Aminobacter aminovorans: one gene and its partner. The protein of the gene in region 1 interacts with the protein of each later gene in a pairwise test. Links are inferred from orthologs where the notes say so. Each region holds a gene or a part of one and is shown in the gene's direction. Other genes may lie near its edges. The genes, in order: DY201_RS15165 and DY201_RS16475.

The links.
Region 2: the proteins of DY201_RS15165 (region 1) and DY201_RS16475 interact in binary tests that used the Escherichia coli proteins (3 or more experiments, as listed by UniProt). The link is inferred for Aminobacter aminovorans from one-to-one orthologs.

The regions. Positions count from the first base shown.
Region 1 is NZ_UFSM01000001.1:3,075,002-3,088,545, forward strand. The notes cover bases 22-2,852. They hold DY201_RS15165 (NAD(P)H-hydrate dehydratase), read left to right. Parts: upstream 22-602; coding sequence 603-2,102; downstream 2,103-2,852. Other genes in these bases: DY201_RS15160 (P-II family nitrogen regulator), read right to left, coding at 22-281; DY201_RS15175 (SDR family NAD(P)-dependent oxidoreductase), read right to left, coding at 2,485-2,852. In the rest of the region: more of DY201_RS15160, read right to left, coding at 1-21; more of DY201_RS15175, read right to left, coding at 2,853-3,231; DY201_RS15180 (TetR/AcrR family transcriptional regulator), read left to right, coding at 3,370-3,996; DY201_RS15185 (DUF72 domain-containing protein), read right to left, coding at 4,054-4,854; DY201_RS15190 (hypothetical protein), read right to left, coding at 5,374-5,823; excinuclease ABC subunit UvrA, read right to left, coding at 5,833-8,754; DY201_RS15200 (aspartate/glutamate racemase family protein), read left to right, coding at 9,625-10,335; DY201_RS15205 (hypothetical protein), read right to left, coding at 10,289-10,720; DY201_RS29060 (hypothetical protein), read right to left, coding at 10,731-10,874; DY201_RS15210 (ABC transporter substrate-binding protein), read left to right, coding at 11,144-12,430; DY201_RS15215 (carbohydrate ABC transporter permease), read left to right, coding at 12,668-13,544. UniProt on the Escherichia coli protein: Bifunctional enzyme that catalyzes the epimerization of the S- and R-forms of NAD(P)HX and the dehydration of the S-form of NAD(P)HX at the expense of ADP, which is converted to AMP.
Region 2 is NZ_UFSM01000001.1:3,336,452-3,352,741, forward strand. Bases 6,611-9,379 are described here. They hold DY201_RS16475 (TrmH family RNA methyltransferase), read left to right. Parts: upstream 6,611-7,455; coding sequence 7,456-8,304; downstream 8,305-9,379. Other genes in these bases: tuf (elongation factor Tu), read right to left, coding at 6,611-6,781; DY201_RS16480 (hypothetical protein), read left to right, coding at 8,365-8,787; DY201_RS16485 (hypothetical protein), read left to right, coding at 8,880-9,119; DY201_RS16490 (2-hydroxy-3-oxopropionate reductase), read right to left, coding at 9,225-9,379. Also shown: rplA (50S ribosomal protein L1), read right to left, coding at 45-743; rplK (50S ribosomal protein L11), read right to left, coding at 748-1,176; transcription termination/antitermination protein NusG, read right to left, coding at 1,330-1,857; preprotein translocase subunit SecE, read right to left, coding at 1,884-2,084; DY201_RS16445 (metal-dependent hydrolase), read right to left, coding at 2,667-3,173; DY201_RS16450 (group II truncated hemoglobin), read right to left, coding at 3,264-3,743; DY201_RS16455 (hypothetical protein), read right to left, coding at 3,863-5,470; more of tuf, read right to left, coding at 5,606-6,610; more of DY201_RS16490, read right to left, coding at 9,380-10,142; otnI (2-oxo-tetronate isomerase), read right to left, coding at 10,176-10,973; gcl (glyoxylate carboligase), read right to left, coding at 10,992-12,773; HTH-type transcriptional regulator BhcR, read left to right, coding at 12,967-13,803; DY201_RS16510 (BA14K family protein), read right to left, coding at 13,859-14,182; DY201_RS16515 (YbaK/EbsC family protein), read left to right, coding at 14,391-14,885; DY201_RS29075 (hypothetical protein), read left to right, coding at 15,131-15,298; DY201_RS16525 (GGDEF domain-containing protein), read right to left, coding at 15,322-16,059. UniProt on the Escherichia coli protein: Specifically methylates the ribose of guanosine 2251 in 23S rRNA.

The DNA.
Region 1 (13,544 bases):
GAGACAAAGATCTTGCCGTCGCCGATGCGGCCGGTCTGGGCCGCCTTGCGGATCGCCTCGATAGCCGCCTCGACCGATTCGTCGCCGAGAACGACTTCGATCTTCACCTTGGGCAGGAAGTCGACGACATATTCGGCGCCGCGATAGAGCTCGGTGTGGCCCTTCTGGCGGCCAAAACCCTTGGCCTCGGTGACGGTGATGCCCTGCAGGCCGGCTTCCTGGAGCGCTTCCTTCACTTCGTCGAGCTTGAACGGCTTGATGATCGCTTCGATTTTTTTCATGCGGATATGGCCTCCACTGCCGTAACTCAGGGGTGATGCACCCACTCGCGCAACTTCAAGCACGAAGCGTGCCAAGTCGAGAGGGTGCGGCAACTTTGTTCGGTTTGCCCTGCAGGCAGCCGAAGACGTGGGCGATTGGAACCGATTTCCAGCGTTCGGTCGAGATGCGCACAAAAATTCATCGTTTTCGCAATGTTGGTGGTGCACAAAAATGCGGCAACATGCCTTCGATTTGTGCGTGGTTGAATTGAGGCATGGCCGTTTGGGCCGAGTGGCTGCGGCGTGCTAACTCGGTAGGAGGATTCATCCGGGATGACTGCCATGGCATTTGAACTGCTGACCCCCAGCGAGATGGCTGAGGCCGACAGGCTGACGATCGCCGCCGGGCCAGTCGACGGCATCGGCCTGATGCGGCGGGCGGGCGGCAGCGTTGCCGATGTGGTGCTCAAGCGGTTTCCCGGCGCGAAGGCTGTCCATATGCTGTGTGGGCCGGGCAATAATGGCGGCGACGGTTATGTCGCGGCGCGCCTGCTTGCCGAAAGCGGCGTTGCCGTCAGGCTATTCGCGACCGCTGCGCCGCGCAGCGGAGGCGATGCGGCGCTGGCTGCTGCCGAATGTTCCGTCATGGTGGAGCCGTTGGCTGCCTTCGCTCCCGAGTCGGGCGTGATTGTCGTCGATGCGCTTTATGGCGCCGGTCTTTCCAAGCCGCTCGACGGTGAGGTGGTCGAGGCGATAGCACGGACGAATTCGGCCGTTGTTCCGGTGATTGCGGTCGATCTACCCTCCGGCGTGTCGGGTGCTTCCGGCGAGATTATGGGCAGTGCCTTCCAGGCGACGGTGACCGTGACTTTTGCCCGCAAGAAGCCGGGGCACCTGCTCTATCCCGGGCGCGCACAGTGCGGCGAGGTGGTGGTTGCCGATATCGGCATTGCCGCGGCCATAGTTGGCGCTACGTCCGTGCGCTGCTTCGAAAACGATCCGGCATGGTGGCGGCCGCGTTTTCCGTCGCCGCCGAACGACGCTCACAAATATAGCCGCGGCCATGTCGGTGTCTTTTCCGGTGGTCCGTCGGCCACCGGTGCTGCACGACTGTCGGCGATGGCAGCAGCACGGGCAGGGGCGGGTGCGGTGACGGTGTTGTCACCTGGAGCGGCACTGGCTGCCAATGCGGCGCACCTGACCTCAATCATCCTGAGGCGTTCCGATACGCTTCAGGATGCGCTGGCCTTCCTCGGTGCACGCAAGCCCGAGGTGCTGGTTTATGGCCCGGGCCTTGGATCCGAGCCCGAAATCGGGCGTTTTGCGCTGGAGCTGATGTCCGTTGCCGAGGGCCGTTTCGGCGCGCTTGTGCTCGATGCCGACGGCATTACCTCGCTTTCGCATCGCCGCGCCGCGTTCTTCGAGGCACGAAAGCGCCCGAATGCGCCAGCGCTTGTGCTGACACCGCATCATGGCGAGTTCGGCCGGCTGTTTCCCGAGATCGCCGCCGATGCGTCGCTGTCCAAGCTCGAGCGGGCGCGGGCGGCGGCGGCCAAGGCCAATGCCATCATCATCTACAAGGGCCCCGACACGGTGATTGCAGTGCCCGACGGGCGTGCTGCGATCAATGCCAACGGGACGCCGCTTCTGGCCACCGCCGGGTCGGGTGATGTGCTGTCCGGCATCGTTGCCGCCCTTCTGGCGCAACGGATGCCGGCTTTCGAGGCGGCCTGCGCCGCCGTCTGGATGCACGCCGAGGCGGCACAGCGATTCGGGCCCGGCCTGATCGCCGAGGACCTGCCGCTGGCGCTGAGGGAGGTGGTGGCGCGGTTGAGTGGGTGAGGGTGCGCGCTGCTCCGCGTTGGGCGTGGGCAATCGGGCCGGACCGTCCACGCGGATTGGGTGACGGGTGGTGACAACGGACTAGGTCAGTTTGGCAGGTGTCGAGCGAAGCAATCCTTTGCTTCACGTTCCTTCACACCCCCCTCTGGCCTGCCGGCCATCTCCCCCGCAAGGGTGGAGATCAGTCGCGTCGCCGGCGGCGCCCATGCTGAGATGTCCCAATGTTCAACCAACTGGCATGGCGATTGACTGCGAGGTCAATGACGGCCTGATCTCCCCTTTGCGGGGGGAGATGGCCGGCAGGCGAGAGGGCGTGGGAAGGATCGCGACAAAGGTGAAATGCTCTCAACGCTCCGTAGGCAGAGTGGTGGAGAGGACGTGCTCAGGCGTTGGTGCCGCCGTCGATGGTCAGCGCTGCACCCGTGACGAAGCGGGATTGCGGGCCGGCGAGCCAGGTTACAAGACCGGCGATGTCGTCGGGCGAGCCGAATTGCGGGATGGCCATCAGGCTGCGCTGGTAGTCGGCGACGTCACCCTCGGCGGGGTTCATGTCGGTTTCGGTCGAGCCGGGATGGACGACATTGACGGTGATGCCGCGCGGGCCGAGGTCGCGCGCGAGGCCCTTGGTCAGGCCGACAAGCGCTGCCTTGCTGGCCGAATAGAGGGCAATGCCTTCGAAGGGCACGCGGTCGGCGAGGTTGCTGCCGATCGAGATGATACGGCCGCCGTCATGCATGACGCCAGCCGCTGCCTTCGAGGCGATGAAGGGGGCGCGGAAATTGACCGACATCACTTCGTCGAGCTGTTCCAGCGAGACCGTATCGATGGGGCCGTGGTGCCAGATGCCGGCGCTGTTGACCAGGATGTCGAGACGCCCGAACGCCGCGATGGTGGCAGTCACCGCTGCTTCGACGGCTGCGGCATCGGCATTGTCGGCCTGGATCGCCAGGCCCCGCCGCCCAACGGCTTCGACCTGCCCGACGACGGCTTCGGCCTTTTCCGCAGAGCGGACATAGGTCAGGGCGACGTCGGCGCCTGAGGTGGCGAGCTGGACGGCAATGGCAGCACCGATGCCACGGCTGCCGCCGGTCACCAGGGCGACCTTGCCTGCCAGTTCCAGTCCGGACAATTTGAGCCCGGAGTGTCGTTTCGTACCGCTGGGGGAGGACATGGCTTATCTTTCTGTATTGAACGATACAAAATACATGGCAGCCTTGCCTGGGGGCGTCAAGGGCAATATGTATCGATCATAACAGAAGGGTTTCAGATGTCTCGGAAGGGTCGTCCGCGCAGCTTCGACCGCGATTCCGCCTTGCGGCAGGCGATGCGGGTGTTCTGGAAAAAGGGTTATGACGGGGCGTCGCTGGCGGAGCTGACGACGGCGATGGGCATCAACTCGCCCAGCCTCTATGCCGCCTTTGGCAGCAAGGAGGCATTGTTTCGCGAGGCAGTCGATCTCTACGGCGCGACCGAAGGTTTCGAGATCTGGGGCGCCTTCGAGCGACCCGTCAGCGTCAAGGAGGCGATCGCTGGTTTCCTGCGCGCTTCGGCACGCGCTTTCAGCGAACCGGGTGACCCCAGGGGCTGCCTGATCGTGCTGGGTGCGCTCAATGTCAGCGAAACCAATGTCGAGGTGTTCCGCGATCTCAGTGAACGCCGCATGTCGAGCGCGCGCGATATGGCTGGCCGGTTGAAACAGGCCGTCGCCGAGGGGGAGCTGCCTGAATCTGCCGATTGCGACGCCATCGCTGCGTTCTACCTCGCCGTTCAGCAAGGCATGTCGGTGCAGGCACGCGACGGTGCCTCGCGTGAGGCGCTGCTGGCGGTAGCCGACGGGGCGATAGCTGCGTGGGGGGCGCTGACGGCAGGCGCCGAACGCGGCGCCCGTACCTGACAGGCCTTCTTGCGCAATTCCGGGCAGAAAACCGCGGCACGGTTTTCCTGAAATTGCTTACCCGTTGATCCTGTTCATGAAGGCCATGGCGCCGAAGGGCGCGCGGACCTTGCCCTCGGTGATGAAGTAGACGAACACGTCGCGCGGTTTGGCCGGTGCTTCAGCGGCGGGATCGGCGCGGGGCAGGTCGGCGGGAGTGCCGCCGGCAGCCCAGACCTTGGCGCGCTCGGCCCACGCATCAAGTGCCTCCGACGTGTAGCAATCGTGATTGTCGTCGCTGCCGGTCTGCAGCCGCGCATAGACAAAATCGCCGGTGATGTCGGCGATTGCGGGATATTTGGCGTGGTCGGCATAAACGATGGCGACGTCATGCTTCCGGGCCAGCGCAGCGAACTCGGGCACGATGAAGGAATCGTGGCGCACCTCGACCGCGTGGCGCAGTTCCACGCCATCCTGCTTTTCAGGCAAAAGCCTGAGGAAGGCGCCGAAGTCGGCTTCGTCGAATTTCTTGGTCGGCGCAAACTGCCACAGGATCGGGCCGAGCTTGTCGCCAAGTGCGGCAACGCCCGAGCCGAGAAACCGCATCATCGATTCGCCGGCCTCACCAAGCACGCGGCGGTTGGTGACGAAGCGGTTGCCCTTGAGCGCGTAGACGAAACCATCAGGGGCCTCGCTGGCCCATTTCAGAAAGGTCGGTTCCTTGAAGGATGAATAATAGGTACCGTTGACCTCGATCGTCGGCACGTGGCTGCTGGCGAATTGCAGCTGCTTCGCCTTGGACAACTTTTCCGGGTAGAACGTGCCTTCCCAGGGCTCAAACGTCCAGCCGCCCATGCCTGCCCGGATGTTTCCACTCATCGACCTATCCCTTCTCAGTCACTGCGGTCACTTCTAGCCGAAGGTAGAGGAGCGTCAAAGCCGCGAACGATGTCTTGGGCAAGCATCCTGACAGCAACTTCCGCGAAGGCCGATGCCGGCAGGCAATACATCGCGCGGAGCCGGTAAGAGATTTTACTGTTTGTTGGAGGATAGCCGCCTGGCGAAGGTCATACAAACACAAACATTCGTGGACTTCATGTCGAAGATCCCAGGGACGCGGGCGGCTTCGCCCTCCGGGATGGTGCGGATGGGCATGATCGCCCTGGCCGGGGCGACCATCGTTTCGCTCATCGCCTACGATTTCGCCGACAACGACCGAGACCTGCTGGCAAAGGACCGTGTCGAGTGGACGCTGTTCGGGCTGATCAGGCCAATCGTTGCCCTGATCTCTGCCTGCCTGGTCGCGGTGTCTTCCTGGCCTATGTGTGGCTGCTGCGCCGGCAGCACGAGGCGAGCTCGGTGGCAGCCACGTAAGATAGCCTGCCAATTTGTCGGGCGTCAGACTGGATGCGTTGCGGTCAATGGTGTTCGTTCGACGGGGCATGCTTCGAAATCAAAGCGTACCCTTGCCGCCGCGATGCGGCCGGCCACGCCATAGGATGCGTCCCACTCAACGCGAAACTCGTCGCCAGACCGCACGACCACGAGATCTCCGATAATGCCCGGCAGATGAAAGTCGGACAGCGAGATTTCGCTGATGGATTCGAGTGTGAGTGTCACGACAACATGACGATCAAGGATAAAATAGCCCTGGTCATCAACCTGAGCGGTCATCCGAAACGCTCGGATCTTCAGCTGTCCGGACCGGCTGGAGGACAAGTCGATGTCGAACATTTCGGCATCGTGAAAATGTGGCACGAAGCCAAACCAATCGATTAGCTCGCGGGCGCCTGGAATCTCCGCGAATGCCTCGCGTCGCGCGTGTTCATGTGGCTCGTTCGTTGCCACGGCGGCGGACTACTCCGCCGCCTCTCGCTTGCCGCGCGGGCGGCGTTCCAGGAGTTCCTTGAGGAACTGGCCGGTGTAGCTGCGCGGCGCGGCGACGATGTCTTCGGGCCGGCCGGAGGCGACGAGTTCGCCACCGCCGTCGCCGCCCTCAGGGCCGAGGTCGAGCACCCAGTCGGCGGTCTTGATCACCTCGAGATTGTGCTCGATGACGATCACGGTATTGCCCTGGTCGACGAGCTCGTGCAGCACCTCGAGCAGCTTGGCGACGTCATGGAAGTGCAGGCCGGTGGTCGGCTCGTCCAGGATGTAGAGCGTCTTGCCGGTGGCCTTGCGCGACAGCTCCTTGGCGAGCTTGATACGCTGGGCCTCGCCGCCGGACAGCGTATTGGCCTGCTGGCCGATATGGATATAGCCGAGGCCGACCTGGTTGAGCGTCATCAGCTTGTCGCGCACCACGGGAACGGCGGCGAAGAATTCGACGCCTTCCTCGACCGTCATGTCGAGCACGTCGGCGATCGATTTGCCCTTGAACAGCACGTCGAGAGTTTCGCGGTTGTAGCGCTTGCCGTGGCAGACGTCGCAGGTGACGTAGACGTCGGGCAGGAAGTGCATCTCGATCTTGATGACGCCGTCGCCCTGGCAGGCCTCGCAGCGGCCGCCCTTGACGTTGAAGGAAAAGCGGCCGGGCTGGTAGCCGCGCGCCTTGGCTTCGGGCAGGCCGGCGAACCAGTCGCGGATCGGCGTGAAGGCGCCGGTGTAGGTGGCCGGGTTGGAGCGCGGCGTGCGGCCGATCGGCGACTGGTCGATGTCGATGACCTTGTCGAGGAACTCGAGGCCCTCGATGCGGTCGTGCTCGGCCGGGTGCTCGCGTGAACCCATGATGCGGCGCGACGCGGCCTTGAACAGCGTTTCGATCAGGAATGTCGACTTGCCGCCGCCCGACACACCAGTCACGGCGGTGAAGGTGCCGAGCGGAATTTCGGCGGTAACGTCCTTCAGATTGTTGCCGCGCGCGCCGACGACCTTGATGCGCTTGTTTTTCTTCAGCTCGCGGCGCTGGGCGGGAACCGCGATCTCGAGTTCGCCCGACAGATACTTGCCGGTGATCGAGTTCGGGTTGGCCATGACCTGCTGCGGGGTGCCCTCGGCGATGATCTGGCCGCCATGGATGCCGGCGGCCGGGCCCATGTCGACGACATAGTCGGCGGTCAGCACCGCGTCCTCGTCGTGCTCGACGACGATGACGGTGTTGCCGATGTCCCTGAGGTGACGCAGCGTGTCGAGCAGGCGGGCATTGTCGCGCTGGTGCAGGCCGATGGACGGTTCGTCGAGCACGTAGAGCACGCCTGTCAGTCCCGAGCCGATCTGCGACGCCAGCCGGATACGCTGGCTTTCCCCGCCCGACAGAGTGCCCGAGTTGCGCGACAGGGTCAGATATTCGAGGCCGACGTCGTTGAGGAAGCGTAGGCGCTCGCGGATTTCCTTAAGCACGCGTACGGCGATCTCGTTCTGCTTGTCGTTGAGAAGGGCCGGAAGCTCCTCGAACCAGGCATTGGCCTTGCGGATCGACTGCTCGGTGACTTCGCCGATGTGCTTGCCGCCGACCTTGACCGCCAAAGCCTCGGGCTTGAGGCGGTAGCCCGAACAGGCCGGGCAGGGCGTGGCCGACATGAAGCGCTCGATCTCCTCGCGCATCCAGGCGGATTCGGTTTCCTTCCAGCGGCGCTCGAGATTGGGGATCACTCCTTCGAAGGTCTTGGTCGTCTTGTAGGAGCGCAGGCCGTCGTCATAGTTGAAGGTGATTTCCTTGGCGCCCGTGCCGCGCAGGATGGCTTCCTGTGCTTCCGTCGAAAGGTCGCGCCAGCGGTCGCCGATCTTGAATCCGTAGACCTTGCCGAGCGCTTCCAGTGTCTGGGTGTAGTAGGGCGAGGTCGACTTGGCCCAGGGTGCCACGGCACCCTCGCGCAGCGATACATGCTCTTCTGGCACGACGAGCGCCGGGTCGATGGCGCGCTGGTTGCCCAGGCCGTCGCAGGCCGGGCAGGCGCCGAACGGGTTGTTGAAGGAGAACAGGCGCGGCTCGATCTCCGGGATGGTGAAGCCCGAGACCGGACAGGCGAATTTCTCCGAGAACAGAATGCGTTCGTGGGTTTCGTTGGCGGACTTGTTGATCGCGTCGGCGCCGGTCTGGCTGGCATCGAGCGGCTTGTCGGCGAACTCGGCCACGGCGAGGCCCTCGGCCAGCTTGAGCGCCGTTTCGATCGAGTCGGCCAGACGCGTGGCGAGGTCGGGGCGGACGACGATGCGGTCGACGACAACATCGATGTCGTGCTTGTACTTCTTGTCGAGAACGGGCGCTTCGGCGATCTCGTAGAAGGCGCCGTCGATCTTGACGCGCTGGAAACCCTTCTTCTGGAGCTCGGCGAGCTCCTTCTTGTACTCACCCTTGCGGCCGCGGACGATGGGCGCCAGGATGAACAGGCGAGTGCCTTCGTCGACCGCGAGCACGCGGTCGACCATCTGGCTGACCGTCTGGCTCTCGATTGGCAGGCCGGTCGCCGGCGAATAGGGCACGCCGACGCGCGCGAACAGCAGGCGCATGTAGTCGTAGATCTCGGTGACGGTACCGACCGTCGAGCGCGGGTTCTTCGAGGTCGTCTTCTGCTCGATCGAGATCGCCGGCGAAAGGCCGTCGATCTGGTCGACGTCGGGCTTCTGCATCATCTCGAGGAACTGGCGGGCATAGGCCGACAGACTCTCGACATAACGGCGCTGGCCCTCGGCATAAATGGTGTCGAAGGCGAGCGAGGATTTGCCCGAGCCGGACAGGCCGGTCATGACAATCAGCTTGTCGCGCGGCAGGTCGAGATCGACATTCTTGAGATTGTGTTCGCGCGCACCGCGAATGGAAATGTACTTGTGATCGGCCATTGCCGCGCCGCCGCCTCAAATCTGGAATTGCTTGGAGTGGCGGGTGAACCCGGCCATCCCTCATGTAGGTACTTTCGCCGCCCGGTCGAGAGGCGCCGCAACCAAATGCGTTTAAGCGCCTTTGGCGCGCAGGGGCAAGTGGAAAGAACAAAGGCCGAACGCGCTCCTGACAACGTTATGGCAGGAGCCTCACGCGAATCCGGGGCCACGAAAGCCGCCTTCGATCACATTTTTCCCGACTAACAATGTTGTGGTTGACGCCGCCGAATCAGGGATGCAGACTGCGTATGTCGCCTGAGGCCGAGCCTCGTTGAGGGCTCCTCACCATGCTACGGTCGGTCTGCGAGACGCCGCAGACACGCGAGTTGAGCAGCAGGCGAACACATGGCGCAACTGACGTAGGAGCAGAGCATGACTCCACCGGACAGTCCCAAAGGGTTCCGCTAACAGGACGGAACCACAGCAGGCGCAGGTGCCTGGCTTTCCCTAGCGAAAAGCCTCACGCAAACCCCGACCTGTTGTTCCCCCAGACAATTTGAAACCATTGTCGGATCGTTGGCTGTGAGCCACGAAGCATCCGAGAGAGCAAAGCCGGTAAACCATTCCCGGCAGGCAAGGGTATAACCCGACAACAGGCCCCGTGCGCTCCTGGTAGCGGCGGGGCCAACTTGTAGCGGCGGGGCCAACTTTTTTGGGCCCGCCTGTCCCTGGGCTGCGGCTGTCCCTGGGCTGTTTGTCGCTGCCGATTCCGGGCTCGAGTTTCCAAAGCATGCGAGGTGCTGAAACTCCGCTACAACCCTTGTACAATCGCCTGATCGTTCCGACCTAGCATCGAGAGGCCGCCAACACGGCCGAGCGGGGGGAACAATCGTGACTGTTGACCGGACCGGGCTGATCGGACTTTTGGGCGGGATGAGCTGGGAGTCCAGCGCGCTCTATTACCGGCTGATCAATCAGGCGGCACATGCCAGGATGGGCGGGCATCACAATGCGCGCTCGCTGATGTTCACGCTCGATTTCGATGAGCTCAACCGGCTGGCTGCCGAAGGCGACTGGATGCGGGTCGCGGCGGTGATCTCGGAGGCGGCGCGCAGCCTTGAAAAGGCGGGAGCCGCCTTCGCCATGCTGACAGCGGTGACGCCGCACACGATTGCCGATCAGGTGGCCGGCGCGATCGGCATTCCGCTGCTGCACATCGCCGACCCAACCGGCGAAGCGATCCGTGCCGCCGGCATCAAGCGCGTCGGGCTGCTCGGCACGCGCTACACGATGGAACTTGGGTTCTTCGCCGAGCGGCTTCAGCAGCGTTTCGGCATCGAGGTTATCGTGCCGTCGGAGGATCAGCGCACGGCACTGCATCGCATCATCATCGACGAACTGACGCTCGGCTTGGTGAAGCCGGTGTCGGCCGCGGTGCTGCAGCAACTGGCCGGCGATCTCGGCGCGCGCGGGGCAGAAGCCGCCGTCGTCGCCTGCACCGAACTGCCGCTGCTGCTCGGTATGGATGCCTATCCGATGCCGGCATTCGACGTGGTCAAGCTGCATGCCGAGGCGGCGGTGGAGCTGGCACTGGCGGGGTGAGGACGGTTTCAACGGAGTGGTATTCGATCCAGCTTGATGCGAGCAGCGCCATCCGCTCGCGGCGTGCCCGATCGTCGATCGAATAGGGCAGGTCGACCTCGAGAGGCTGGCTCTCGATCTCGCTCCATGAGCGCCCGATCATGCGGAGATAGGCCCGTTTTACCTTGATGTAGCGGGAGTTGTGGTCGATCTTTGAAATCGAGCACGGCACCGGCGAAAGTTCGAACAGGTCTCGCAAGGCTGCGTCAAGAACATGTTCCGAAATCACCGCGCAACTATCACCCGTTCCCAGATGATCTGAACGGGTAGTGGCAGCCTGTTGAGGTTCGCTGAACGGCGCGGCAACTAAACCGAGAGAGCTTGATTCCGCGCCCGGCTGATGCAATGCGCAAGTGCTAGGCCGGTGCGGCGACGGCGAGGATGATGGCGATCAACATCAGCAGCGGGCCCATCCACTTGAACTGGCGCACGAGGTTGCCGAGCCAGGGCTGGTTGGGCGGCATCGGCAGGTCGACATAGCCGTAAGCGACAGCCGCCAATCATACGCCGGCACAGAGCATGATGAACTCGTCGATGTAGGCTGCGATCACCTGATCCTCCAAAACGCTTGCCGTTGCCGAGGGCAGCTGTCGCAGACGGCGTCTGGCACTGCAAGCCGGTACGGCCGGTCTCCTGACAACGCTCCACTGGAGGCCGTCACACTCATGTCCGGGAAATCGAATTGCCTGCTTGACAGGTCAGTATGACGTTATAACCTCTTGGTGCGGGTCAGGCCTGGAATATGGCCCCGCATGTGGAGGACGAATTCATGAAACTCGCGTGGATCAAGGGCGCGCTGGCCGCCGGCATCGCCCTGTTGCCGAGCGCCGTCTGGGCGCAGTCAGTCAATATTTCCTACCTGACCCACTGGGCGCCGGAGACAGTGGCGCTGCTGGAGCAGGCGGCCAAGGATTTTTCCAAGGACCATCCCGAAGTGGCGGTGACGGTGCGAGCCGTGCCGTTCGGCGACCTGTTGACGACACTGCGTTCGCAGGGCGGCGGGCAGGGTGCCACCATTGCCGGCATCTACGATCTGTGGTTGCCGGAACTGGCGCGCGACAAGCTCGTTGCCCCCGCGCCCGAGCCGGTTGCCGGCGAGGTCAAGGGTGCCTGGCCCGCTGGCGTGGTGACGGCGGCGAGCGTCGGCGGCACACTCTACGGCATCCCTAACGAGATCGACGTCTATGCGCTGAACTACAACAAGGCGCTGTTCAAGGAAGCCGGCATCGAGGCGGCCCCAAAAACCTGGGACGAGTTCAAGGACGCGGCGGCGAAACTGACCAAGAAGGACGCCGGCCAGCAGGGCTTTGGCATGATCAACAGCTGGGCGGCGGGCGTGGTGCATCCGTTTTCATCGCTGCTGGTGTCCAACGGCGGCGAGCTTGTAAGCGACGGCAAGCCCGTGCTGGACAGCAAGAACGCAGGCGAGACCTTCGAGCTCTACGAGGACCTGATCAAGGCGGGCTCCAGCGACCCGGCGATGGGCACGGCCGATGCCAACACGACTGGACCGTTCCTCGACAATTTCGTCTCCGGCAAGACGGGTATGATCATCATGGCCAACTGGTGGGAGAGTGCGGTCAAGGCAGGTATGGGCGACAAGTTCGCCAATATCGCCACGGCGCCGATCCCTGTCGGGCCTTCAGGCGACAAGCCGCGCTCGATCTCCTATTCGTGGATGACCGTGGTGAATGCTGGCGCGGCGGAGGCCGAGCAGGAGGCGGCGTGGGATTTCCTCGCCTGGCTGAACAGCCCGAAGTCGGGCCCGAACGGCGCTTCGGCCATGGCCGATATCCTGATGTCGATGGGCATCCTGCCGTCGCGCAGTTCCGACGTCGAAGCCTTCAAGGACAAGCTCGGCTCGGAATTCCTGTCTGGCTATGTCAGCGTGCTGGCCGATGCCAAACCATTCCCGGTCGTTCTCGGCGGCCAGGAGTTCTCGGAGTCGCTGCAGCAGACCATCGAGGCGCTGCAATACGGCAAGGTTTCAGCCACCGAGGCGCAGACGAATGCGCAGGCCGACGCGACTGCGATCCTGGAGAAGGATGCGAAGTAGGCTTTTTCCTTCTCCCCGCCTGCGGGGAGAAGGTGGCCAACGCGTCGGATGAGGGGCGGCACTACGTCTGGACAACTTGGCGCTGCCCCTCATCTGCCTGCCGGCGTTCGATACTCGAAAAGCCAGGCAATTGGCCTTTCGTCCGCTGCGCTGGCCGCCTCTCACCTCCCCGTGACGGGGAGAAGCACGCAGCGGCGCCGTCTCGCCCACTCTCGCTCACCCTTGGCCGTTCATTTAATGACCAGAACCCACCAACATTCCGTCTGGATGATGCTGACGCCGGCCGTCTCGCTGATCGGCGCCTTCATCTTCGTGCCAATGGTTCTGACGGTGTGGCTGTCGCTGCAGGACTGGTCGACCCAGACCGGATTCCAGACGGCTCAGTTCGTCGGATTCGACAATTTCCGTGAGATCTTCGGCGCGACCTCGGTGGGCCGCGACTTCAAGGGCGCGCTGGTCAACACGGCGCTCTACACGCTGATGTCGGTGGCGCTGATCCTGCCTGCTTCGGTGGGGTTCGGATTGCTGGTCTACCAACGCAATGTCGCTGGCGGCAATGCACTGCGGACGATCCTGTTTTCGACATACATGGTGCCGATGATCGCAGTGGCGCTGGTGTGGTCGAAGCTCTATTCACCGAGCGAGGGGCCGATAAACCAGATGCTCGGCTGGGTGGGCATCGGGCCACAGCCCTGGCTGTCGTCCCCTGATACGGCCCTAGTTTCCATCGTCGTCCTGAACGTCTGGCAGCAGGTCGGCTATTTTACCGTGCTTGTCGTGGCCGGGCTGACGCAGATCCCGGCCAGTCTCTACGAGGCGGCGACCATCGACGGCGCCAACGGGCGCCAGCAGTTCACGGCGATCACCCTGCCGCTGCTGAAGCGGACGCTACTGTTCAGCGCCGTCATTGCCATCATCAATGCCGTGCAGGTGTTCGAGCCGGTGGCGCTGATCACGCAGGGCGGGCCGGTGGGCTCGACCAACGTATTGACCTATCACATCAGGCGTGTCGGCATCGAACGCGCCCAGGGTGGCCTGGGCTCCGCCATGGCGGTGACGCTGATGTTGTCGCTGATCGTGGTGATCTTCGCTTTGTTCTCTTTCGCTCGCAAGG
Region 2 (16,290 bases), 270 kb from region 1 along the record:
GTTTTCAGGATCCAGCCGTTGCCGGCTGATCCCGATTCCAATCATCAGGACGCGGCGAGCGTGCCGAGGTCGACCTTAAGGCCAGGCCCCATCGTCGAGGTGACGGACACCTTCTTGACGTAGACGCCCTTGGCGCCTGCGGGCTTCGCCTTGTTGACCGCGTCAGCGAAGGCGCGGACGTTTTCTTCCAGCGCCTTGACGTCGAACGAGACCTTGCCCACGCCGGCGTGGATGATGCCGGCCTTCTCGACGCGGAACTCGACGGCGCCGCCCTTCGAAGCCTTTACGGCTGCAGCGACGTCGGTGGTCACGGTGCCAACCTTCGGGTTCGGCATCATGCCGCGCGGGCCGAGCACCTTACCGAGACGACCGACCAGCGGCATCATGTCAGGGGTGGCGATGCAGCGATCGAAGTCGATCTGACCCTTCTGGACGATATCGACGAGATCTTCCGCACCGACGATGTCAGCGCCGGCGGCGCGGGCTTCGTCAGCCTTGGCATCACGTGCGAACACAGCGACGCGGACAGTACGGCCCGTGCCGTTCGGCAGGTTGACCACGCCGCGGACCATCTGGTCAGCGTGGCGCGGGTCGACGCCGAGGTTCATGGCGACTTCGATGGTCTCGTCGAACTTGACCGACGAGCGGGCCTTCAAAAGCTCGATGGCTTCACCAAGGCCGTAAGCCTTGTTCACATCGATGCCTTCGCGGGACTTGGAAACGCGCTTTGCAATCTTAGCCATGATCTCAGCCCACCACTTCCAGGCCCATGGAACGAGCCGAGCCTTCGACCATCTTGATGGCGGCGTCGATGTCGTTCGCGTTCAGGTCCTTCATCTTGACTTCGGCGATCTCGCGCACCTTGGCGCTGCTGATCTCGCCAGCCTTGATCTTGCCCGGCTCCTTTGAACCCGACTTGAGGTTGGCAGCCTTCTTCAGGAAGTAGGCCACCGGCGGCGTCTTCATGACGAAGGTGAACGACTTGTCCTGGTAATAGGTGATCACGACCGGGATCGGGGATCCCTTCTCGAGCTCCTGGGTCTGCGCGTTGAACGCCTTGCAGAACTCCATGATGTTGATGCCACGCTGACCAAGCGCCGGGCCGATCGGGGGCGACGGCGTCGCCGAACCCGCGGAAACCTGGAGCTTGAGCTGGCCCGCTATTTTCTTAGCCATCTCTTTCCTGCTTTCGTTTTATGCCGGATGACCGGCGGTTGCAGTTCGGTGGTGCGAAAAAGACAACCGGCTAAGCCGCCTCTTCTCCCACCATGCTTGCGCCAGGCCTGCGCCCGACACTGCCCACCACCGAAACCGGTGACGGGCGTTCGATCAGCCCTTTTCGACCTGACCGAATTCGAGATCGACAGGCACGGCGCGCCCGAAGATCGAAACTTCCACCTTGAGGCGCGCTCGCTCCTCGTCCACTTCCTGGACGAAGCCGTTGAACGACGCGAACGGACCGTCGGAAACGCGAACCGCTTCGCCGATCTCGAACGTGACCGACGGCTTGGGACGCTCGACGCCTTCCTGGACCTGGTTCAGGATGCGCTGAGCCTCAGCTTCCGTGATTGGCACAGGCTTGGAATCACCAAGGAAACCAGTGACCTTCGGCGTATTCTTCACAAGCGAGAAGACCGCGTCGGTCAGATGGGCCTTCAGCAACACATAGCCCGGGAAGAACTTGCGCTCGGCATCGACCTTGCGGCCGCGACGAACCTCAACAACCTTCTCGGTCGGAACGACGATCTGCTCGATCTGCTCGCTCAGGCCCTTCTGCTTGGCCTTGTGCTCGATGTCCTCGGCGACCTTCTTTTCGAAGTTCGAATAGGCGTGGACGATGTACCAGCGCGCAGTCATCTCAGGAATTCTCCGTATTCGCAGCCTTAACGGCCCATGCCCAAGATCTGCTCGACGGCGAATGCCATCAGCTGGTCAGCGGCAAAAAAGAAAATCATCGCAATAATTGCAAAGCCGAGAACCATGACCGTGGAGATCATCGTCTCGCGCCGTGATGGCCACGTCACCTTCGCCGTTTCCGACCTTACCTGCTGCAGAAAGGTGAAGGGGTTCGTGGTTTTCGCCATGTGCCGCTCTGCTCTCAACGTCCGTTGACCGGACTTCTGGATGATCCCGTGACCGGGAGATGCCATCACACGGCCGATATTCGCACCGAATCAGCGCAACATTTCGCCCATGCAATTCGGACGCGTAAAGCCGGATCCCCAGCTCCACGCGCCGCGTGTCTGTTTCGCTTACATAAAACCGATTCTCTCTCCACGCAAGTGGCAGGAACAAGCTTTACGTTTAAACGCCGCGTCGGAACCATCCAGTCGTTCCGTTCCGGCTATTGAAGTCCTTATGCCTGAATTAGCGAATTCTGGCAAGACTGGCACGGGCAGCAGGGCTCGAACCTACGACCTGCGGTTTTGGAGACCGCCGCTCTACCAACTGAGCTATGCCCGTGCATCTCGCCGCGCATCATCTGCGCAGCACGGGCTTCCTAAGGATTTCCTCGCCGTCTGTAAAGAGCGCAATGCGTGATGTCGGAAACATTCACAGCCGGAATTCGTCAGGCGCAACACAGGCGCCCTCGCCCAGCCGAAGCCAGGACTTTGTGCCGGCGTACAGATAGAGACGTGCAGCTAGGGATCAGCAGCAAGCAGCCCTCACGCACGGCTTTCACCCAGTCTGCGCTGCCGAAGCTGTCTGACGGCCAGGAACGCTGCCCATGCACAGATGGTGATCTCGAGCGCGAAAATCCAGTGCAGGACAAAGCTCAGCACCCAGTGCGGATAGCGCGCCGGAATGGTGACAAGCTCAACCGAGAAGTCGCTGAACGGCATCAGCCACAGCATCGGCGCGGCGATCGAACCGAGCATCATGTGGAGCATGGCCGCGACGAAGAACACCAAGCCGGCCTTTGCGAACCGTGGCCATAACCTCCCGACCAGCGGCATCACGACACATCCAAGCCAGAGCCAAAATAGCGGCCAGTGTGTCACATAGCTGTGGTGGTGCGTCTGCTGGCCGTCGACCAGATAGAAATAGAACATGTCGAGGTCGGGCGCGACGCTGCCCAGAAGCGCCGCCGGCATGATTGCGCGGGCATTGCCGCTCACATTCCGAGCCAGCATCCCCAAGATGAAACCGGCCGGCAGATGCGCGATCAGCATGCAACGCTTCCCCTGTTCCCAGGACAAATTCCGCGAGATTGCGGCGGTTTTTGGGGGTGGGGCATGGCCTGGGCAGGCCCAGACTTCAGATCAAGACTTGGTTGATGGCACGTAAGGCCCGCCCGGAACACCCCAGCCCCAGCGAGGCATCGGCTCGTGCAGCGCGGGCGCGGCACCGTCCTGTGAATTCAGCTTGGCCAGCCGCGTGCCCCATTCGAGATAAGCGACCAATGCCGAGCGAAACTCAGGATCGTCGGGCAGCCCCACCTCGTCGGCGGCATCGAGCAACAGCGCGATCCACTGCCGGCGCTGCGCTTCGCTCAGGTGCCGGTTGAGGTGGTGACTGATCATCGCGGGATGGCCGCCATGGGCCTCGCTGTAGTCCTTCGGCCCGCCGAACACTTCGCCAATGAATGCAGCGACATGTGCGGGATGATCGGCGGACATGTTGCGGAATACCGGCTCGAGCAGCGGATCCGCGAGAACCTTGTCGTAAAACACCTCCGTCAGCCGATTGAGCGCCGCAGCTCCGCCAGCCCAGTCGAACAATGTCGGCACGTCTTTTTGCATCGTCTTCCTCCATTCGCGTTGAATGGCATATGGGGAGAGCGACCGCGGCATGGAAGCCTGCAATTGCCAAGCCTTGGCCTGGTGCTGGCGATGAAACGGCGGTTGGGCGCGGGAACGCCTTACTGTTTCCGCGCAAACTCACCTTGAATGGCAAGCCTGCAATTGGCGGGAATGGGGATCAGCCGGCAAACACCGCCATCTATCAGCAGATCCACCGAACCATTCCGGGTCAGAAGGCCAGCCGCCTTGAGCCTTGTCTGATCGGTATAGACGACCTTGATGGGGGCGGCGTCGTCGAACGAATGAGCTTGCACCCCCATTTCGTCAAGATACGCCGCAAGTACGGATGCGGGCGGCTTGGCTCTCAGATACCAGCCAAATCGAGCACCATAGCCAACCAGCCTCGTCTTACCCGCCGCCAGCAGAAGGGTGCAATCGTTCAAGCACAGCCCTTCGTAAGAAACTGCATTGCCGAATAACGGCGACTTGCCTGGAGCCTTGCAGCCCTCATCGCGCGGCTGGCAGCCGCCAAATATCGTGCCCCCAACAGCAACGTCCAAACGCGCCTTACGGATCATCCTGCCCATTGCCATCGCCGTCTCGACGTCACCGCCTCTGGAGGACACCACCAAGGGAAGCTTTCGCCCGCCCAGCGCCTTGAGCGTCACCTCAAGCCGCGACAGCGCTTTTGCATCAATGTCGCCTTCAGCCGAAATCCATTCGGGACAATTCGGTTCGCAACCAGCTTCGCTGGAGCGAACGACCACGAACCACATGCCGCCATCTTCGGGCACGACATGCTTGGGATATGAGCCCGGCTGCGGCTTGATTTCAGGCGCCAGGGAGCAATTGCCGGCAGGAGTGGCGCTCTTGCAGACCTCGATGCTGACCAGCACGTCGGTCGCATCCAGGCTGGTTATCAGGTTCATATTGAGCATCTCGACGGGTGTCAGTTGGCGCATCTCGGCGGCGGGCGTGCTTTGCCCGACATCGTACATTGTCTGCTTGACCCCCATCTCCTTGAGATAGGCCACCATCCTGGCGTTGAACGCCTTTCCCATCTTGGTGGTGGTGTAGCTACCCACCGTCTTGCGCCGGACGACCTTGCGACTGAGGGTCTTTCTCTTGCCTTTGACGACCCGATAGGTCTCGCGATAGGTGATCTTCTGCTGCGTCACGTAAGACGTCACCTGATGGACTCCCATATAGGCCCATTGCCCGACGTGCCTGCGCACGCCGCCGGCGAACATCATCGAGCAGGCGGAAGCACAATAGGCTCCAGCCGAGTACAGCGCCCCCCGATAGATACCTTTTCTGGCCGGATCGAGCTGGCAACCCTTCTGCTCAGGGGCGCATTCGACAAAGCGCGTCAGCCCGACGCCGATGTCGAGTTTTCGGGCACGCAGGATGCGGCCCAATTCCAAGGCTGCTTCAACCCGGCCGCCTGGCGAGGTCACGATGACAGGCAGCCGCTTGTCGCCGAGCTTCTTGAGAAACTTCTTTAAGGCGGCGGGCGTCGACTGGGTGATCGCGCCCTCGGCCGAAGTCCATTCCGGGCACAAGGGTTCACAGCCCGGCGAAGTGCTGCGCACGACGACAAACCGCATCGGCGGTCCATCATTCTCCGGCGGCTTGCTCTTGGTTGCTTCGGCCGACCAAGGCAGCAAAAGAGCAAATGCGGTAGCGATGACAAGTGGCAGGAGAACTCCTCGCCACAGCGCGCGCATTGCCTCCCCCATGGCAGATCCCCCAACCGCCCCTTTTGCGGAGATAGTAGTGCGGGATCGGCGACGTGCAATGCTGCTCAAACAAAAAGGGCGGCCCGAAGGCCGCCCTTGATGCATTCGACGAAAGGACGTCGATTATTCTTTGATCGAAGCGACGATGCCGGCGCCGACGGTACGGCCACCTTCACGGATAGCGAAGCGGAGCTTCTCTTCCATGGCGATCGGCACGATCAGCTCGACGTCGACGGTGATGTTGTCGCCGGGCATGACCATCTCGGTGCCTTCCGGCAGCGACACGATGCCGGTCACGTCGGTCGTGCGGAAGTAGAACTGCGGACGGTAGTTGGTGAAGAACGGCGTGTGACGGCCACCCTCTTCCTTGGTCAGGATGTAGGCTTCAGCCACGAACTTCTTGTGCGGCTTCACCGAACCCGGCTTGCACAGCACCTGGCCGCGCTCGACGTCTTCACGGCCAACGCCGCGGATCAGCGCGCCGATGTTGTCGCCAGCCTGGCCCTGATCGAGCAGCTTGCGGAACATTTCAACGCCGGTAACCGTCGTCTTCGAGGTTGCCTTGATGCCGACGATCTCGACTTCTTCGCCAACCTTGACGATGCCGCGCTCGACGCGACCGGTGACCACAGTGCCGCGACCCGAGATCGAGAACACGTCTTCGATCGGCATCAGGAACGGACGGTCGATCGGACGCTCAGGCGTCGGGATGTAGGCGTCGACGGCAGCCATCAGCTCGCGGATCGCGTCTTCGCCGATCTTCTTGTCCGAATCGTTGAGCGCAGCAACAGCCGAACCCTTGATCATCGGAATGTCGTCGCCCGGATACTCGTACTTCGACAGCAGCTCGCGAACTTCGAGCTCGACCAGTTCGAGCAGCTCGGCGTCGTCGACCAGGTCGACCTTGTTCAGGAACACCACCAGGGCCGGAACGCCAACCTGACGGGCGAGCAGAATGTGCTCGCGGGTCTGCGGCATCGGGCCGTCAGCAGCCGACACGACCAGGATCGCGCCGTCCATCTGGGCAGCACCGGTGATCATGTTCTTGACGTAGTCGGCGTGGCCGGGGCAGTCGACGTGGGCGTAGTGACGAGCAGGCGTCTCATATTCGACGTGCGCCGTCGAAATGGTGATGCCGCGGGCCTTCTCTTCAGGCGCTGCGTCGATCTGGTCGTAGGCCTTGAACTCGCCGAAATACTTCGTGATCGCCGCCGTCAGCGACGTCTTGCCGTGGTCAACGTGACCAATCGTGCCGATGTTCACATGAGGCTTATTACGCTCGAATTTACCTTTTGCCATTGTCTCTTTCCTTGAGCATCGGGACCTTGGTTCCGGTCGGATGCGGGGCGATTACCGATAAAGGCCGAAAAAGACAAGCGCCTTTTGCCCAAACGACCAAGTCGAGGCCAAAAGCAGTGCTGCTCTTTCAGTGCAGGACGCACATATGGGGGCAAAGGGATGCAAATAAAAGGCTTCTTGCCGCGGAGAAAAGCCTTGGAGCGGGTAGCGGGAATCGAACCCGCGTATTCAGCTTGGAAGGCTGCTGCTCTACCATTGAGCTATACCCGCGCCCTGAGCGCCACGCGCCTGTTCAGGAGCGAAGCACGCCCTGGTATTTACCTTGCCGCGCTGTCCTCGCAAAGATGATATCACCTTTCGAAGTCCGCATTTATGGCTTCCCGGCCGGCAGTGGTGGAGGAGGTTGGATTCGAACCAACGTAAGCTGAGCTAACGGATTTACAGTCCGTCCCCTTTAACCACTCGGGCACTCCTCCAACTGCTTTGCCGGAGCCATGCTACGAGGCATTTCCGATCCCGGTTCGTGGCGAAGCGCCCTGCCCCGAAATCTGGGTGGGCTTATGGCGACAAGGTTTTGGCCTGTCAACCGGACATGGTGCGTTTTCATGCGGATTATTCAAAGCGCCGACTAACGGGCCGTATCCAAAGCCAGGCGTGGCGGCTATAGCAGGCGCATGAATGATACGAAAAAGCCCGGAACGCCCAAAGACAGCCACTACGCCAAGCTGCGTCGCACCTTCCGCGACCAGAAAAGCAGCGGGGCACCCGCCTTCAGGCCCAAGCGTCCGCTGCCTCCGGGCGACAACGCTCCTGAGGGCCTGGTGCGGCTTTATGGCCTGCACACGGTGCGCGCGGCACTCGACAATCCACGCCGCAAGATCAGCCGCATGCTGGTGACGCGCAACGCAGCCGAGCGGCTGGAGATTGCCCACGTCAGTGCCCTGCCCTTCGCCACGGAACTGGTCGAGCCGAAGGACATCGACAAGATCACCGGCACCGACGCAGTCCACCAGGGCGTCCTGATCGAGGCCGAGCCGCTGAAGGCCAAGGCACTGTCGGCGCTTGGCGATTCGCCGTTGATTATCGTGCTCGACCAGGTGACCGACCCGCACAATGTCGGAGCGATCATCCGCTCTGCCGTGGCTTTCGGCGCCGGCGCGCTGATCACCACGCAGCGCCACAGTCCGCACGAAAGTGGTGTGCTGGCCAAATCGGCATCCGGTGCGCTCGAGCACATCGACATGATCGAGGTGCGCAATCTCGCCGACGCGCTCGGCGTGCTGCACGAGGCCGGCTTCCAGACAATCGGGCTTGATTCGGAAGGCCCGGCGGAACTCGAAAACACGTTTGCCGGCGACAGGGTCGCTTTGGTGCTCGGCGCCGAGGGCAAGGGCCTGCGCCAGAAGACGCGCGAAACCGTGACGGCACTTGCCCGCCTCGACATGCCGGGTGTCATCCACTCGCTCAACGTTTCGAACGCAGCGGCCGTGTCGCTTTATGCGGCAAGGAAGTTCCTACGCTGACAATGTTTGGGTGACCGTAACGGCCTTCAATTGCAGCTGCTGCGATTTGCGGTCCGCCCCTTGACCTTCCCACCTGACGGAAGCCGTAATTTCCATGGCGCAACGGAGTTTCGCCATGGCCTGCCGCACCCAGATTTTCGCCTTCTGTCAGCCTTTCTCGCGCTGGGCACCGCCCTGCCCGCAGTAGCGCAAGGTGTAAGCGTCACTGATCTGGCCGGCAAGACGCATATCCATGGCCTCGCCTTCGACCGCGCCGATGGGTCAAGCGCGCTGATTGCCACCCATCACGGCCCGATGAAGGCGGCGCCTGATGGCTCGGTGACGCCGACCTCGGAGAGCCAGGACGATTTCATGTGCTTCACGCCGCACCCGACCGACGCCAAGATCCTGTTCGCCAGCGGCCATCCAAAGGATCTCGGCTTCATCAAGTCGGACGATTCGGGAATGATCGATCTGGCGGTCTCGCCCGCCCCCCCCCTATGATCTGCGCGGCGACCGAAGACGGGTTGATGGTGAGCCGCGATGGCGCCGGGAGCTGGCAACAGCCCCTCCTGGCCGGCCAGCCGGTCACGACAATGGAATTGGCCTCCGATAGCACGATCTACGCATTTGTACCGGAGCGTGGACTGTTGCGCCCCACCGAGGCGACGCCGGACTTCAATGCAGTGGGCGAAGGTCCTGACGCTGCCGGCTACGTCCTTCACCTGGCATTGGACGCGCAGGCGCCCAACCGGATGGTCGCTGCCACCGGCACCAGCGCCATCGTCGTTTCAAGCGACGCCGGCGCGACATGGTGGGTTCTCGGAAGCAGGTGAAGCCTTCGGAAACGCGGAACGGGCACCAGCGTCACCGCTGGAGCCCGGTCCTCGACAGTGCTGGGACGATCACGGCGAGGGAACGTTGCGCCGTGGCTTCCCCACCTATGCCGCCTTGCCTTTGGTGTCGGCTGCTTCCGAGCCGACTTCGAAATTGGCCATGCGCTCGAGCGCCCGCACCAGCGCCGAATGGTCTTCCTTGGCCCCTCCATTGGCCGCACAGGAGTTGAACAGCTCCTGTGTCATCGAGGTGTTGGGCAAAGACACGCCGAGCGCCTTGGCGCCCTGAAGCGCCAGGTTGAGATCCTTCTGGTGGAGCTCGATGCGGAAACCCGGCGCAAAGGTACGCTTGACCATTCGATCGCCGTGAACCTCAAGAATGCGCGAGGCGGCCAGGCCGCCCATCAGCGCCTGACGAACCTTGGCCGGATCAGCACCCGCCTTGGAGGCGAACACCAGCGCTTCGGCCACCGCCTCGATCGTAAGGGCGACGACGATCTGGTTGGCGACCTTGGTGGTCTGGCCGACGCCGTTGGGGCCGACAAGCGTGATATTCTTGCCCATCTTCTCGAACACCGGACGGGCACGGTCGAACGGCTTGTCCTCGCCGCCGACCATGATCGTCAGCGACGCAGCCTTGGCGCCGACCTCGCCGCCCGAGACCGGTGCGTCGAGATAGTCGCAACCTTGCGCATTGATCTTCTTGGCGAATTCCTTGGTCTCGATCGGCGAGATCGAGCTCATGTCGATCACGAGCTTGCCCTTGGAAAGGCCTGAAGATACACCATTTTCACCAAACAGAACGTCGGCAACCTGCGGCGTATCAGGCACCATCAGGATAATGATGTCACAAGCCCTGGCCAAGGCCTGGTGCCCGGTGACCGACTTCAGCCCCTTGCCAACCAGGTCAGCCGGCAGCGCGCCGCGATGATCGCTGGCGGTGACCTCATAGCCGGCATCGAGCAGATGGCCCGCCATTGGCGCGCCCATGATGCCCAGGCCGACAAATCCAATCTTTTCCATGTTCGTATTCCTTTAATTCCAGTGGCCGCGTGCTCAGGCAGCGGCGCTGCCCTTGTCGGCAAATCCAGCGAACCAGCCCAAGCCTTCGACCGTTCCGGCCTTGGGCTTATATTCGGCACCGACCCAACCGTCGTAGCCAATGCGGTCGAGGTGTTCGTAGAGGAACGGGTAGTTGATCTCGCCCGTGCCCGGCTCGTGACGGCCGGGGTTATCAGCCAGTTGCACATGCGCGATACGGGCAAGATTGGCCTCGATGGTGCGGGCGAGATCGCCCTCCATGATCTGCATGTGATAGATGTCGTATTGCAGGAAGAGATTGTCCGACCCGACCCTGTGGATGATGGCGAGCGCCTGCTTGGTGTTGTTGAGGAAGAAACCGGGAATGTCCCTGGTGTTGATCGGCTCGATCAGCAGGCGAATGCCGGCCGTCTTCAACTTCTCGGCCGCGAAGGCGAGGTTTTCGACGAACACGTTTTCCAGCACGTCGCGGGCGTTGCCGGCGGGTGCTATGCCGGCCAGGCAGTTCACCTGTTCGCAGCCGACCGCATGCGCATAGGTGATTGCCTTGGCAACGCCTTGGCGGAACTCGTGGATACGGTCCGGCAGCACGGCGATGCCGCGCTCGCCTGCCGCCCAGTCGCCGGGCGGCAGGTTGAACAGCGCCTGGGTCAGGCCGTTCTTCTTGAGGCGCGCCGCAACAACGTCAGGCGCGTGATCGTAGGGCGCGATGTACTCGACACCCTTGAAGCCGGCACGTGCTGCGGCATCGAAGCGGTCGAGAAAGTCATGCTCGCCAAAGAGCATCGACAGGTTGGCTGAAAACTTGGGCATTGTTGTTTCCTCGAAATATCAGTCGAGCAGCATGATTGCAGTCGGTGCGTCTTCGTTGCTCTCGGCAAGCTCTTCGAACTCGACGACATTGTCGATCTCAACGCCCATGGAGATGTTGGTGACACGCTCGAGGATGAACTCGAGAACGACGGGCACCTGATGCTCCTTCATGAGCTGCTTGGCCTGCTTGAAGGCAGCGGCGAACTCCTCCGGCTTGCGCACGCGGACCGCCTTGCAGCCCATGGCCTCGGCAACCGCTACATGGTCGACACCATAACCTGCTTCCGGGTCGCCGGAACGGTTGATGTTTTCGAACGACAGGCTGACCTCGAAGTCCATCTGGAAGCCGCGCTGCGCCTGGCGGATCAGGCCGAGATAGGCGTTGTTCACGACGACGTGGATGTAGGGCAGCTTGTGCTGCGCGCCGACAGCCAGTTCCTCGATCATGAACTGGAAGTCATAGTCGCCCGACAGGGCAACGATGTCGCGGTCCGGATCGGCGGCGCGAACGCCGAGCGCTGCCGGTAGCGTCCAGCCGAGCGGGCCGGCCTGGCCGCAATTGATCCAGTTGCGCGGCTTGTAGACGTGCAAGAACTGCGCGCCGGCGATCTGCGACAGGCCGATAGTGGTGACATAGGTGGTGTCGCGGCCAAACGCCCTGTTCATCTCCTCATAGACGCGCTGCGGCTTGAGCGGCACCTGCTCGAAATGCGTCTTGCGCTTCATCGTCTTCTTGCGGCCCTGGCATTCCTTGGCCCAGCCGGACCAGTCGCGCAGCTTGCCCGCCGTCTTCCACTCGGTGGCGACGTCGAGAAGGATCTTCAAGGCAGCACCAGCATCCGAGGTCACGCCGAGATCAGGTGCAAAGACGCGACCAATCTGGGTCGGCTCGATGTCGATGTGGATGAACTTGCGGCCTTCAGTGTACTTGTCGACCGATCCGGTATGGCGGTTGGCCCAGCGGTTGCCGACACCAAGAACGAAGTCCGAGGCCAGCATTGTCGCATTGCCGTAGCGGTGCGACGTCTGCAGGCCGCACATGCCGGCCATCAGGCGATGGTCGTCGGGGATCGAACCCCAGCCCATCAGGGTGGGAACGACCGGAACGCCGGTGATTTCGGCGAACTCGATGAGCAGGTCCGAGGCATCGGCATTGATGACGCCGCCGCCGGCAACGATCAGCGGCCTCTCCGCCTCGTTCAGCATCGCCAGCGCCTTCTCGGCCTGGGCCCGCGTCATCGCCGGCTTGTGGACCGCGAGCGGCTCATAAGCGTCGATGTCGAATTCGATCTCGGCGAGTTGGACGTCGACAGGCAGGTCGACCAGGACAGGACCCGGACGCCCCGAGCGCATCAAATGGAACGCCTTCTGCAGCGTCATCGGAACCAGGTAAGGTTCCATGACGGTGACGGCCCACTTGGTGACCGGCGCAGCGATCGCGGCGATGTCGACGGCCTGGAAATCTTCCTTGTTCAGCCGGGCGCGCGGCGCCTGACCGGTGATGCAGAGGATCGGGATCGAGTCGGCGGATGCCGAATACAGGCCGGTGATCATGTCGGTGCCGGCAGGACCCGACGTGCCGATGCACAGACCGATATTGCCGGCCTTGGCGCGGGTATAGCCTTCGGCCATGTGCGATGCGCCTTCGACGTGACGGGCAAGCACGTGACGGACGGTACCGCGCGCCTTCAGCGCCGAATAGAATGGGTTGATGGCCGCACCCGGCACACCGAAGGCACAGGAGATGCCTTCCTTCTCAAGAACGAGGACCGCTGCATCGACAGCGCGCATCCTGGCCATGGTCTTACCTCCAACTGGAAACTGATGTTGGCTGATGGTGTCATCGGAGGGCGCATTTTGCAATTTTTTCAAAATATTTTTTCATTCACATGAATGCACGCTTATCATCTGATTTTATGTCGCTTTTCATTTTTCGTTGCATCGCTTTTGATTTTGGATGAAAAAGTTTTTTAAAGGTAATGGGAGCGACGACATGGCAGCGATGGAAAAACGACAGCGTGGACGGCCCCGTGCATTCCAGCCGGCACCGGATGCCGGATCGGTGCAGTCACTCGACCGGGCACTGCGCATCCTTGCCATCGTCGCGCACGGTGACGGGTTGTCGCTGAGCGAAATTTCCGCGGCCTCCGATCTGGCGGCGGCGACTGCCTATCGCATGCTGACCACCTTGCAGAACCACGGCATGGTCGAGTTCGAAAGCGACGGCCAGCTCTGGTCTATCGGGGTCGAGACCTATCGCATGGGGGCAGCATTCCTGCGCCGACGCAAGCTCGTCGACCGCGCACGGACTGTTATGCAGGAACTGATGGAAAAGACCGGCGAGACCGCCAATCTCGGCGTCGCCGAAGACGATTGCGTGGTCTTCGTCAGCCAGGTCGAGACACATCAGGCAATCCGCGCCTTCTTCCGGCCGGGCACGCGCAGCCCGTTCCATGCATCCGGCATCGGCAAGGCAGTGCTTGCCCATCTCGACCGCGAGCGGGTCAACGCCATCGTCCGCAAGGCCGGGCTCGACGCCTATACGGAAAGGACGCTGTCGGAACCGGCGTTGCTTGCCCGCGATCTCGAGCAGATCCGCATCCGCGGCTGGTCGGTCGACGACGAAGAGCGTTACCCCGGCATGCGCTGCATCGCCGCCGCCGTATTCAACGAGTTCGGCGAACCCATTGGCGGCGTTTCGGTTTCCGGACCGACAGTGCGCGTGACATCGGAACGTCTCGGCGAAATCGGCCCGATCGTCCGCGACGCCGCAGCAGAACTGACAAGGATGATCGGGGGCTCCCCCGAAGGCACGGTGCCGGACCTCTGAAACGGCATATGGGAGAAGAGTTGCCCCCTCTCCCACATTGTCGCTCGGGTCTCGACTACAGGCGGCAGTAACGCAGGCGACCGTCATAACCGACATATGTGTCGGTGCGTGGATCATAGCTGCGGTAGCGTGCGAAGCAGCGCTGGACGTGGCTGTCATAGGGGTCGACCGGATAGTAGGCGTCATAATATGGCGCAGGCGCCGGGCGATGGCCGCCGGCGATGATCGCACCGGCGATGAAGCCGCCGGCACCGGCAAGCGCTGCCGCTTCAGCTCTTGTCAGGCCGCCGGCGGACGACTGCTGAACGGTCCCCATGAGGCCGGTCGCGACGACGGTGGCAGCGATAAGTCCCGAAATCATCTTGCTCTTGAAAGACATGGTGCTCTCCTTCGGTTGATCTGGGAGGCGTTCATCCGCCTCATGCCAGTCAGTCGCGGCCAGCATCCAAAAGGTTCATGTGCTCTGACGTCTTTTTTCGTTGTTGGTCGAGACAACAATCCACATGCGCCATCGCCCTTGCTTGACAGCGGCGCGACAACGGCTGAAGTCACGAGCCTCATCCGCAATGACCATCGCTGGAACGATCATGAGCCTGCAGTCAGTCAAAGCCTTCTTCGCCGAACACGCCCCCGACATCGAGGTCATCGAGACACAGACAAGCTCGGCGACGGTGGCACTTGCTGCCGAGGCGCATGGCGTCGAGCCAGCGCAGATCGCCAAGACCATCTGTATGCGTGTCGGCGAGCGGGTGATCCTGGTTGTCGCGCGTGGCGATGCCCGCATCGACAATCGCAAATGCCGCGATGCCTTCGGCGCCAAGCCACGCATGCTCGACGTCGAGCAGGTAGCGGAACTCACTGGCCATCCGGTCGGCGGCGTCTGCCCCTTCGGCCTGGCAACACCTCTCATGGTCTATTGCGACGTCTCGCTGCGCGCCTATGACGAAGTCGTGCCAGCGGCAGGCGCCACAAACGCCGCAGTGCGAATCGGGGTTGAACGGATGGCGGCTATCGTCGGCGCGGAATGGTGCGACATATGCCAGGACGCCGTTGGCAAGACCGATGCGGAAGCGGCTGAATAGGAAGGGCTGGTGCCCCCGGCAGGAATCGAACCCGCGACCTTCGGTTTACAAAACCGCTGCTCTACCAGCTGAGCTACAAGGGCAATTTGCTCCGGTTAGCATATTTTGCGGCGCAGTAAAGACAATTTCGGGCGAGCTTCACGGCATCCCCAGATGCGCATAGCCCCAGTGCCCTAAAACTCAAGCCATCTGCCCACTATATCCAGATCGCAGGCTAGCTTGAACGCCCGCGCTGGAGGTGATGGATGATCAGGTTCGTGATTATTGCCGTGGTGGTGATCGTCGCGTGGCTGTTGTTGCTCAAGCTTTTCCGGCAGATGAAAGAGGCGCGGGTCGACTGGACCGGCATCGCCACGATCATCGGCTTCATCGTTCTCGCCATCTACCTGCACTACGTCACCGGTATCGGCTGACGGCTGGCAGCCGCAAGACGGCGTCAGACGGCCGGTATCGCGGACCTTGCAAACACCACGCGATTGCGCCCCTGCTCCTTGGCTTCATAGAGGCAGCGGTCGGCAAGGCGCATGAGTTGCGATGTCGGCTGTCCGGCTGACGCCACCGCACCGATGCTGACCGTGAGGCGATGCGGACGGCCTTCCACCGGATAGAATGCAAGCCGTTCGACCTCGACGCGGATGCGCTCGGCGATAGCAGCCGCCTCATCCTGATTTGTGGTTGGCAGGAAGACGCAAAACTCCTCGCCGCCGACACGCCCGACCAGATCGTTTTCGCGGATCGCCGCACGCAAGGCCTTAGAGATCAGCTTGAGCGCCTCGTCGCCGACAAGGTGGCCAAAGGTGTCATTGATGCTCTTGAAGTTGTCGGCGTCGATCACAAGCAGGGCGCCGGAATCGCATTTTCGCCTGGCTTGCTTCGATTTCTCGAAAAATGCCTCGCGGTTCAGCAGCCCGGTCATGTGGTCGTGAGTCGCTCTTGCCTTCAGCTTGATGTGGGCTTCCGACAGCTCGGCAAGCGCACGGCTGAGTTTTTCGTTCTGCCAGAAGATCAGGAAGGCCGCAGGAAACGCAGTCATTACCGGCAGGATGGAGTTCATCGCGAAGACGAATGCCGTGAAAGACTGGCCGGCCGAATGACGGATCGAAAACGAAACGACCTGGGTCACGAGGATAATGGCGATGGTGACCAGGCTTGCCTTGAACGCGATCTTCCACACAGCGACGCCCCTTGCTCATTCCGATCCGGCTCTTGCAAAGGATGCATAGTGTTTGAAGCTTAATGTTTCCGAACTGAGTTGTCATGCCGTCGTCACACGCGATTGCAAGCATTCTCTAATGTAATACAGCCTAATCACCGGCTATCACCCATCGAGCCGCCTACTTGACCTCAGCAACCCCGACATCCGATTATGTGCCCGAACAGAAAACACGCTGCCCTGGAGTAGCAA